2 linked regions of the Variovorax sp. PBL-E5 genome follow. The protein of the gene in region 1 interacts with the protein of each later gene in a pairwise test. Links are inferred from orthologs where the notes say so. Each region holds a gene or a part of one and is shown on either strand. Other genes may lie near its edges. The genes, in order: grpE and groL.

Region 1 (4,563 bases):
CCTCGTCGGGGTTCACGTCCTTGCGCGGTTCCTTGCCGAAGAATTCCTTGACCTTGTCCTGCACCTTGGGCATGCGCGTCATGCCGCCGACCAGGATCACGTCGCTGATGTCGTTGACGCTGACGCCGGCATCCTTGATGGCGGTGCGGCAGGGCGCGATGGTGCGCTCGATGAGTTCATCGACCAGCGACTCGAGCTTGGCGCGCGTGAGCTTGATGTTCAGGTGCTTCGGACCCGAGGCATCGGCCGTCACGTAGGGCAGGTTGATGTCGGTCTGGGCGCTGTTGGAGAGCTCGATCTTGGCCTTCTCGGCGGCTTCCTTCAGGCGCTGCAGCGCGAGCACGTCCTTGCCGAGGTCGACGCCTTGCTCTTTCTTGAACTCGGAAATGATGTAGTCGATGATGCGCTGGTCGAAGTCCTCGCCGCCCAGGAAGGTGTCGCCGTTGGTCGACAGCACTTCGAACTGCTTCTCGCCGTCGACGTCCGCGATCTCGATGATCGAGATGTCGAAGGTGCCGCCGCCGAGGTCATACACGGCGATCTTGCGGTCGCGCTTGTCCTGCTTGTCGAGGCCGAAGGCCAGCGCCGCTGCGGTCGGTTCGTTGATGATGCGCTTGACGTCCAGGCCCGCGATGCGGCCGGCGTCCTTGGTGGCCTGGCGCTGGCTGTCGTTGAAGTACGCGGGCACGGTGATCACCGCTTCGGTGACCGGCTCGCCGAGATAGTCCTCGGCGGTCTTCTTCATCTTGCGCAGGATCTCGGCGCTGATCTGCTGCGGCGCGAGCTTCTTGCCGCGCACCTCGACCCAGGCGTCGCCGTTGTCGGCCTTGGTGATGCTGTAGGGCATCAGGTCGATGTCCTTCTGGACTTCCTTTTCCTCGAACTTGCGGCCGATCAGGCGCTTGACCGCGTAGATCGTGTTCTTGGGGTTCGTGACCGCCTGGCGCTTGGCCGAGGCACCGACCAGCACTTCGCCGTCTTCCTGGTAGGCGACGATCGAGGGCGTGGTGCGCGCGCCTTCCGAGTTCTCGATCACGCGGGTGGTGTTGCCTTCCATGATCGACACGCACGAGTTGGTGGTGCCGAGGTCGATGCCGATGATTTTGGCCATGATGTTGTTGCTCCTGAACGCGAAAAATAGGTTGTTGTGAACTTGTGGATAACCGGGCTCGATTCAAGGGACAGAGCGGGGATTTCCTGTGGGTTGCTTGTGATTCAGTTCGGCGCGCTGACGGTCACGAGCGCGGGGCGCAGCACGCGCTCGGCGATGGTGTAGCCCTTCTGCAGCACGTTGGCGACGGTGTTGGGTTCCTGGCCCGGCGCGGGCACCACCGAGATCGCCTGGTGCTGGTGCGGATCGAACTTGCTGCCGGCGGCCGGCGCGATCTCGATCACCTTGTTGCGTTCCAGCGCGCTCTTGAGCTGGCGCAGGGTCGCTTCGGCGCCCTCGCGGATCTGCTCGGGCGTGGCGTCGGTGACGGCCAGGCCGGCCTCCAGGCTGTCCAGCACCGGCAGCAGGCCTTCGGCGAAGGATTCGATCGCGAACTTGCGGCCCTTGGTCACCTCCTCGTCGGCGCGGCGGCGGGCGTTCTGCACATCGGCCTGCGCGCGCAGGTACTGGTCCGCCAGCTCGGCATTCTTCGCCTTCAGCTCCGCCAGCTCGGCGGTCGCCACTGCCAGCGCGTCGGCCTCGTTGGCGGCCTGCGCGGCCTCCAGCTCTTCGGGGCTCGGTTCGCCCTGCAGGAAGGATTCGGGATTCTGATGTGGGTTTTGCGGGTCAGACATGCTTCAAAAGCCGGCGGCCACGCCGGAAAACAATGAAAAACGAAGGATGCGTGCCACGTGGGGCCGCCCTCGCACTTTTCAAGACAAAAAAATGCGGCCTTTCCGACCGCAGCGCAGCATGATTTCCCCTTCGTGGGCACCGCCGCCGTGGCAGGGTCTCCCTTCGGGAAACACCGCGGAACCGGCTCTGCCGGGCCGCTGGTGTTGCCCCCGGCGGGGGGGTGGCGGCCACACGAAGTGGGCAAGCCTGGCGGCGAGCGTCAGTGGCTATCGAGGAGCTCGACGTCGAACTTGAGGGTCGCATTCGGCGGAATCACGCCGCCCGCGCCGCGCGCGCCATAACCCAGCTCTGCCGGAATGATCAGCGTGCGCTTGCCGCCGATCTTCATGCCGGCCACGCCCTCGTCCCAGCCCTTGATGACCTGGCCGGCGCCGAGCGAGAAGGCGAAGGGGTCGTTGCGATCGCGGCTCGAATCGAACTTGGCGCCCTGCACGCCGTCGTTGTAGAGCCAGCCGGTGTAGTGCACATGCACGTGGTGGCCGGCCTTGGCCTCGGCGCCGTCGCCGACGGTCGTGTCTTCGTATTGCAGGCCGGAGGGAGTGGTGGGCATGGAGCGCTCCTTGTGTCGGAATGGGAGAAGAAAGAGCCGGGCAGTTTAACTAACGGCCCGGGCCGACCACCGGCGGCGCGGTCTTCTTGATCTGGCTCTGCTGCCACTTGCCGGCGAAGGCCTGCAGGTCGGACAGGCGCTTGAGCAGATCCTGCCCGCTCGGCGTCAGGCAGTAGCCGTCGCTGGCATGGCTCACCAGCCCGGCCTCGCGCAGTTCCTTGATGCGGGTGTTGAGCGTGTTGGGCGTGATGCCGCCGACGCTGTCCTGCAGCAGGCGGAAGGTTTGCGCATGGCCGTCGCGCAGCGCCCAGAGCACACGCAATGCGTAGCGGGCTTCCAGCAGCGCGAGCAACTGGCTGACGGCTGCGGTTTCCTTGCTGCTCATCGACATCGTCTCCTCGGCTGGCGGCGCGGTGCCGCTGTCGTGGCCGCGCATTTCGCATTTCTTTTGTGAAAGGTGACGGACCGTTCGGACCGGCCGGCGACTATAGCGCAGAAGCTGGTGTGCTACAAGTTTTATAGCTATGGACGCAGGCCGGCTGCGGCCCGTGGCATCAAGGCCTCAAGCGATCGGGTAGCTGGCCATCGGCTCGCCGAGCCGCACCGGACGTGCCGGCGACCAGTCCGGATCGAAGCGCAGGGGCGGCGCGGGAAACAGCATCACCACCGTCGAGCCGAGCAGGAAGCGGCCCATCTCCTCGCCCTGGCGCAGCACGATCTGCTGGCCGTCATAGCGCCATTCGCGCACCTCGCCGCCGCGCGGCGGATTCACCACGCCGTGCCACACCGTCGCCATGCTGCCGACGATGGTCGCGCCCACCAGCACCAGCACGAAAGGCCCGCGTGCCGTCTCGAACACGCAGACCACGCGCTCGTTGCGCGCGAACAGGCCGGGCACGCCGCGCGCGGTGATCGGGTTGACCGAGAACAGCTCGCCCGGCACGTAGACCATGCGCACCAGCCGCCCATCGCAAGGCATGTGGATGCGGTGGTAGTCCCTGGGGCTGAGATAGAGCGTGGCGAAGCTGCCGTGCGCGAACTGCGCGGCCAGCGCCGCATCGCCGCCGACCAGGGCGGTCGTGGTGTAGCGGTGGCCCTTGGCCTGGAAGATCTGGTCGCCCTCGATCGGCCCGAACTGGCTGATCGCGCCGTCGACCGGCGACACGAAGTCGGCCTGCGCAATCGGCCGGGCGCCGGGCTTGAGGGCGCGGGTGAAGAATTCGTTGAAGGTCTGGTAGCTCGCGACGTCGCTGGCCAGCGCCTCGCCCATGTCGACGCCGTACTTGGCGACGAAGCGGCGGATGATCCAGGTCGTGACCGCGCCGCGCTCCTTGCCCGCGACCCAGCCGGCGAAGGCGGTCAGCGCCTGCTTGGGGAACAGGTACTGGGGCAGGACGGGGAGGCGGTCGGACAAAGAGGCTTCTCAAAAATGGAAGGCGATTCTATCGAGGCCATGCCCAGGCCGGCGCCGGGCCGCCCCAAGGCGGCCTGCGGCCCCCTCGGGGGGCAGCGAGTACACGAAGTGACGGCGCGTGGGGGCCACATCATTCAGGCTTGATGTTCGCGGCCTTGATCACCTGCGCCCACTTCTCGACCTCGGCCTTCTGGAAGGCCGAGATCTGCGCCGTCGTCATGTCGGCCGGCTCCATGCCGAAGCCCTTGAGCTTTTCCTGCACCTCGGGCTGCGCGAGGATCTTGCGGATCTCGGTGTGCAACCGGTCGATGATCGGCGCCGGCGTGCCGGCCGGCACGAAGATCGCCTGCCACGAGACGACCTCGAAATCGGCCAGCCCGGGCACGCCAGATTCGGCGATCGTCGGCACGTCGGGCATCGAGGCCAGCCGCTTGGCCGAGGTGACGGCGATGGCACGCAGCTTGCCGCTCTGGATGTGCGGACCCGCGACCACGGTGGTGTCGAACATCATGTCGACCTGGCCGCCGATCGCGTCCTGGATCGCCGGGCCGCTGCCCTTGTAGGGGATGTGCGTGAACTTGACGCCCGACTTGTAGGCCATCAGCTCCAGCGCCAGATGCTGCGAGGTGCCGGTGCCTGCCGACGCCGACGAGAGCCCGCCCGGCTTGGCCTTGCTGGCGGCGAGGATGTCCTTCAGTGTCTTGTAGGGGCTGTCCTTGCTCACCACCAGCACGACCGGGTTGGTGCCGATCA
Region 2 (6,416 bases), 640 kb from region 1 along the record:
CGTCAAACGCGTTCTGATCGTCGAGGACGATGCCCACATCGCGGAGCTGCTGCGCATGCACCTGCGCGACGAGGGCTACGCCGTCGAACATGCGGCCGACGGGCATGCGGGCCTGCGCGAGCTCGAGCGCGGCAACTGGGATGCGCTGATCCTCGACCTGATGCTGCCCGGCATCGACGGCCTCGAGATCTGCCGCCGTGCGCGCGCAATGACGCGCTACACGCCGATCATCATCACCAGCGCGCGCTCCAGCGAAGTGCACCGCATCCTGGGTCTGGAACTGGGCGCCGACGACTACCTGGCCAAGCCCTTCTCGGTGCTGGAGCTGGTGGCGCGCGTGCGGGCCTTGCTGCGCCGCACCGAGGCGATGGCGCGCAACGCGCGCATGGAGTCGGGCCGGCTCGACCTCGACGCGCTCTGCATCGACCCGGTTGCGCGGGAGGTGCAGGTCGAGGGCAAGCCCGTCGAGCTCACGCCGCGCGAATTCGACCTGCTCTATTTCTTCGCCCGGCATCCCGGCCGTGTGTTCTCGCGGCTCGATCTGCTCAACCAGGTCTGGGGCTACCAGCATGACGGCTACGAGCACACGGTGAACACGCACATCAACCGGCTGCGGCTCAAGGTCGAGACCGATCCGGCCGAGCCGCGCCGCATCCTCACGGTCTGGGGACGCGGCTACAAGCTGGCCGCGCCGGCGGGCAGCGAGGCGAGCCCATGAAGCTGCGCCCGGCTTCGTTGTCGCAACGCCTGTCCGTGGTGTTCGCGGTGCTGTTGCTGGCTTGCTGCGGCGCGTCGGCCTGGCTGCAGATGGCCGCCAGCGGCCGGCACGAACAGGAGGTGACGCAGCGCCTGTCCAGCGGCCTTGCGGCCCACATCGCCGGCAATTCGGAGCTGATGCAGCGCGGCGGCCTCAATGAGCCCGCGGTGCGCGACCTGTTCGACAAGCTGATGGCGGTGAACCCCAGCGTCGAGGTGTACCTGCTGGCGCCCGATGGCCGCATCGTGGCGCAGGCCGCGCCGCCCGGCCATCTCAAGCGCGAGCGCGTCGACGTGGCGCCGATACGGCGCCTGCTGGAAGGCGCTCCGCTGCCGATCGTGGGCGACGATCCGCGCGGAGACGGCGTGCGCAAGGTCTTCAGCGCGGCGCCGCTCCAGGTCGACGGGCACGATGCGGGCTATGTGTACGTGGTGCTGTCCGGCGAGGACCGCGACGCCGTGGTCGCGAACGTCGCGGCCGGCAGCGTGCTGCGCGCCACGCTCTGGTCGATCGCGCTGGTCGCGCTGCTGGGTTTGCTGGCGGGGTTGGCGGCCTTCCATCTGATCACGCGGCCCTTGCGCGCGCTGACCGCCGTGGTGCAGCGCTTCGAGAGCGAAGGCGTGGCCGCGCTCGAAGGCGCCGAGCCGGTGCTCGCGCAGGCGAGCCGCGGCGGCGACGAGATCGCCACGCTGGGCCAGGCCTTCGCGCAGATGACGCGGCGCATCGCCGAGCAATGGCGCGAGCTCCGCACGCAGGACCAGCAGCGCAGGGAATTGTTCGCCAACATCTCGCACGACCTGCGCACGCCGCTCACTTCGCTGCACGGCTATCTCGAGACCTTGCTGCTCAAGGCCGATTCGCTCGCCCCCGACGAGCGGCGCCGCTATCTCGAAATCGCGCTGGGCCAGAGCCGCAAGGTCGGGCGGCTGGCGCAGGAGCTGTTCGAACTCGCGCGCCTCGAGTACGGCGTGGTCAAGCCCGAGAAGGAAAGCTTCGCGCTGGCCGATCTCGTGCAGGACGTGTTCCAGAAATTCGAACTGGCGGCCGAAGCCAGGCAGCAGCGGCTGGTCGCCGACATCCCTTCGGGCCTGCCCGTCGTCACTGCCGACCTCGGCATGATCGAGCGCGTGCTGACCAATCTGCTCGACAACGCGATCCGTCACACGCCCGCGGGCGGCGAGATCGTGGTCGCGCTGCGCCAGGACAAGGGCGGCGTCGGCGTCGAGATCAGCGACACCGGCCCCGGCATCCCCGGCGAACTGCGCACCGGCCTTTTCACGCGACCGGTTTTTTCATCGACCGCCGAGCGCAGCGGCGGCCTCGGCCTGGTCATCGTGCAGAAGATCCTGCAGCTGCATGGCAGCCACATCCACCTGCTGCAGCGCGCCGACAAGGGCGCCGTCTTCTCCTTCGAGCTGCAATAAAAACCGCCGAAGCGACCCGATCTCCAAAAAGAAAAAGGCCGCCAAGGCGACCTTTTTTCTGTTCGTGAGGTGCCACCGATCCGGCTAAGCCGGTCGGCAGGCACCGCCCCCGGTAGGGGGAAGGCGTAGGCGACACGAAGTGCGCCGCAGCCTGGGGGCGAGCAATTACATGCCCATGCCGCCCATACCACCCATGCCACCCATGTCGGGCATGCCGCCGCCGGCACCGGCCTCTTCCTTCGGCGCATCGGCGACCATGGCTTCGGTCGTCAGCAGCAGCGACGAGACCGAGGCAGCGTTCTGCAGCGCGGTGCGGGTCACCTTGGTCGGGTCCAGGATGCCGAGCTCGAGCATGTCGCCGTAGGTGTCGTTCTGGGCATTGAAGCCGTAGTTGCCCTTGCCGGCGTAGACGGCATTGACCACCACGCTGGCTTCGCCGCCGGCGTTGTTGACGATCTCGCGCAGCGGCGCTTCGATGGCCTTGAGCACCAGCTTGATGCCGGCGTCCTGGTCAGCGTTGTCGCCCTTGAGCTTGTCGCCCACGGCTTGCTTGGCACGCAGCAGCGCCACGCCGCCGCCGGCGACCACGCCTTCTTCCACTGCAGCGCGGGTGGCGTGCAGGGCGTCTTCGACGCGGGCCTTCTTTTCCTTCATTTCGACTTCGGTGGCAGCGCCGACCTTGATCACGGCCACACCGCCGGCCAGCTTGGCCACGCGCTCTTGCAGCTTTTCGCGGTCGTAGTCGCTGGTGGCTTCCTCGATCTGCACGCGCACTTGCTTGACGCGGGCTTCGATGTCGCCAGCGGCGCCGGCGCCGTCGATGATGATGGTGTTTTCCTTGCCCACTTCGATGCGCTTGGCCTGGCCCAGGTCGGCCAGCGTCACCTTCTCGAGCGTCAGGCCCACTTCTTCAGCGATGACCTTGCCGCCCGTCAGGATGGCGATGTCTTCCAGCATGGCCTTGCGACGGTCGCCGAAGCCCGGTGCCTTGACGGCCACGACCTTCAGGATGCCGCGGATCGTGTTCACGACCAAAGTAGCAAGGGCTTCGCCTTCGACTTCTTCAGCAACGATCAGGAGCGGACGGCCGGCCTTGGCGACTTGTTCCAGCGTCGGCAGCAGGTCGCGGATGTTGCTGATCTTCTTGTCGAACAGCAGCACGAACGGGTTCTCGAGCAGCGCCGATTGCTTCTCGGGGTTGTTGATGAAGTAGGGCGACAGGTAGCCGCGGTCGAACTGCATGCCTTCGACGACGTCGAGTTCGCTCTCGAGCGACTTGCCGTCTTCGACGGTGATCACGCCTTCCTTGCCGACCTTGTCCATCGCGTCGGCGATGAGCTTGCCGATGGTTTCATCGCTGTTGGCCGAGATCGAGCCGACTTGCGCGATTTCCTTCGAGGTCGTGGTGGCCTTGGATGCCTTCTTGAGCTGCTCGACCAGGGCGGTGACCGCCTTGTCGATGCCGCGCTTCAGGTCCATCGGGTTCATGCCGGCGGCGACCAGCTTGAAGCCTTCGCGAACGATGGCCTGGGCCAGCACGGTCGCGGTGGTGGTGCCGTCACCGGCGTTGTCCGAAGTCTTGGAAGCCACTTCCTTCACGAGCTGGGCGCCCATGTTCTGCAGCTTGTCCTTGAGTTCGATTTCCTTGGCCACGGACACGCCGTCCTTGGTCACGGTCGGGGCACCGAACGAACGTTCGAGCACCACGTTGCGGCCCTTGGGGCCCAGGGTCACTTTGACTGCGTTGGCGAGGATGTTGACACCCTCGACCATGCGCGCGCGGGCTTCACCGCCGAAGACTACGTCTTTTGCTGCCATGAGATTTCTCCGAAGAATTCAGTTGAGATTGAGTGAGCGGGTGGAAGCGAGTTACTTCTCGACGACCGCGAAGAGGTCTTCTTCCTTCATGACCAGCAGTTCGTCGCCGTCGACCTTGACGGTCTGGCCGCTGTACTTGCCGAACAGGACACGGTCGCCGACCTTGACGCTCATCGCGCCGAGTTCGCCCTTGTCGTTTTTCTTGCCGGGACCGACGGCCAGCACCTCGCCCTGATCGGGCTTCTCGGCGGCGGCGTCGGGGATCACGATGCCCGAGGCGGTCTTGGTTTCACTGTCAACACGCTTGACGATCACGCGATCGGCCAAAGGACGAAGTTTCATTGCATCTCCTGGATAAGAAACTGGTTGGGTTTGGGTGCTGGCGTCACCGCCGGCTTCCGTCGACTGGGGCGAAGGTGCTTGTTAGCACTCTGCTTCAGCGAGTGCTAATGATAAGGGTGTTTTGGCGCTTTTCAAGCTCGGCGGAATGCGCGCGATGCGGGCGGTGAGTCCCTGCGGACCGTTCGGCATTGGATAGGTTCTAAAATCATCCAATGATTCGATGATTGAATCGGGCCGCTCCACATCCATGCTCCAGCACGCTCCCAGAGCTTCTCTCTCCAACGCCGCCGCCGACGGCATTCGCGCCGAGATCGCCAACGGGCGCTGGGCCGTCGGCACCCGCATTCCCATCGAACCCCAGCTCGCGCAGATGCTGGGCGTGAGCCGCGGCACGGTGCGCGAGGCGGTCAAGACGCTGGTGTCGGGCGGGCTGCTCGAAGTGCGCCAGGGATCGGGCACCTATGTGCGCTCGGATGTGGACGCGTCGGCCAGCCTGCAGAAGCTGCGGCGCGCCAGCCTGCGCGACCAGTTCGAGCTGCGTTGTGCGCTCGAGGCCGAGGCGGCGCGTCTCGCGGCGCTGCGCCATACCGCCGGCGACCTGCAGCAGCTTCGAACCCTGCTCGAGCGGCGCGGCCGGGCCGAGGATGCCGGCGGCGCGGCTGGCTTCGTCGATCGCGATCTGGCTTTTCATCTCGCCATCGTCGGCATGTCCGGCAACCTGGCTCTGGTGGAGACCTGCCGCTTCGTCACGGGCTACATCCGCGAAACCATCGCCGCCACCGCGGCCATCGAACTGCCCGAACCCGACGAGGCCGCGCACCGGGCCATCGTCGAAGCCATTGCCAGCCGCGACCCGGAACGGGCTGCCGCCACGGTCCGCGCTTTCATGGCGCACATCTCCAAGGCGCTTGCGTCTGCCACCCCATGAACTCCACCCCATTCGCCACGCTCCCTGCCGCCGACCTGCTGATCGACGTCGAAGCCGACAACCTTCCGCCGCCCCGCCCGACGCCCGCCGGGAGCCGAAGCCGCCAATTGCTGCTGGGCCTGAGCGTCGTGCTGATCGCGTTCAACCTGCGGCCGGTGTTCTCCAGCCTGTCGGTGATGCTGCCCGAGATCATGGCGGCGACCGGGCTGTCGCCGACGGCGGCCAGCTTTCTCACGACGCTGCCGGTGATCTGTCTGGGCCTGTTCGCGCCGCTCGCGCCCTGGCTCGGACGCCGCGCCGGGACCGAGCGCACGCTGCTGGGCTGCATGGTGTTGATCCTGGTCGGCACGCTGCTGCGCGGCGCCGGCAGCATCCCGCTGCTGTTCCTCGCATCGGCGATCGCGGGCACGGGCATTGCGGTCAGCAACGTGCTGCTCTCGGGCCTGGTCAAGCGCGACTTCGCGCGCCACGAAGCGCTCATGATGGGCCTGTACACGATGGCGGTGTGCGGCGGTGCCGCCAGCGCCGCCGGCCTCACGGTGCCGCTGTCGCACGCGCTGGGCGGCGGCTGGACGCATGCGCTGGCGTTGTGGGCGGTGCCGGCGGCGGTCATCACGCTGCTGTGGGCGCCGCAGGCGCTGCCGCTGCGACCGGTGCCCAGCGAATCGGGCTATGCGGTGCGCGGGCTGTGGCGCGATCGGCTGGCCTGGCAGGTGACCCTGTTCATGGGGCTGCAGTCCTCGCTCGCCTATATCGTCATGGGTTGGCTCGCGCCGATCCTGCGCGAACGCGGACTGGCCGGTGACGCGGCCGGTTACGTGGTGTCGCTCTCGGTCATCGTCCAGGTGGTCACCTGCCTCGTGGCGCCGTCGATCGCGGTCCGGTGCCGCAACCAGTCCGGCATGGCGGCCGCCGTCGCCGTGTTCACGGTCGCGGCGATGCTGGGCTGTCTCTTCGCGCCGTTGTCCGGCGTCTGGGGATGGGCGGTGCTGCTCGGCATCGCGCAGGGCGCTTCGTTCGCGCTGGCGCTCACGCTGATCGTGCTGCGCTCGCCCGATCCGCATGTCGCCGCGCAGCTCTCCGGCATGGCGCAGGGCGTGGGCTATCTGATCGCCGCCTGCGGACCGATGCTGGTGGGCCTCTTGCG

The links.
Region 2: the proteins of grpE (region 1) and groL interact in binary tests that used the Escherichia coli proteins (3 or more experiments, as listed by UniProt). The link is inferred for Variovorax sp. PBL-E5 from one-to-one orthologs.

The regions. Positions count from the first base shown.
Region 1 is NZ_LR594671.1:1,741,661-1,746,223, forward strand. What follows is about bases 1-2,790. They hold grpE (nucleotide exchange factor GrpE), read right to left. Parts: upstream 1,786-2,790; coding sequence 1,216-1,785; downstream 1-1,215. Other genes in these bases: dnaK (molecular chaperone DnaK), read right to left, coding at 1-1,111; WDLP6_RS08525 (FKBP-type peptidyl-prolyl cis-trans isomerase), read right to left, coding at 2,046-2,396; WDLP6_RS08530 (winged helix-turn-helix transcriptional regulator), read right to left, coding at 2,446-2,781. Outside these bases: asd (archaetidylserine decarboxylase), read right to left, coding at 2,959-3,810; WDLP6_RS08540 (Bug family tripartite tricarboxylate transporter substrate binding protein), read right to left, coding at 3,941-4,563. UniProt on the Escherichia coli protein: Participates actively in the response to hyperosmotic and heat shock by preventing the aggregation of stress-denatured proteins, in association with DnaK and GrpE. It is the nucleotide exchange factor for DnaK and may function as a thermosensor.
Region 2 is NZ_LR594671.1:1,101,451-1,107,866, forward strand. Bases 1,674-4,656 are described here. They hold groL (chaperonin GroEL), read right to left. Parts: upstream 4,000-4,656; coding sequence 2,347-3,999; downstream 1,674-2,346. Other genes in these bases: WDLP6_RS05315 (sensor histidine kinase), read left to right, coding at 1,674-2,181; WDLP6_RS05325 (co-chaperone GroES), read right to left, coding at 4,051-4,341; WDLP6_RS05330 (FadR/GntR family transcriptional regulator), read left to right, coding at 4,589-4,656. Outside these bases: WDLP6_RS05310 (response regulator transcription factor), read left to right, coding at 1-718; more of WDLP6_RS05315, read left to right, coding at 715-1,673; more of WDLP6_RS05330, read left to right, coding at 4,657-5,269; WDLP6_RS05335 (CynX/NimT family MFS transporter), read left to right, coding at 5,266-6,416.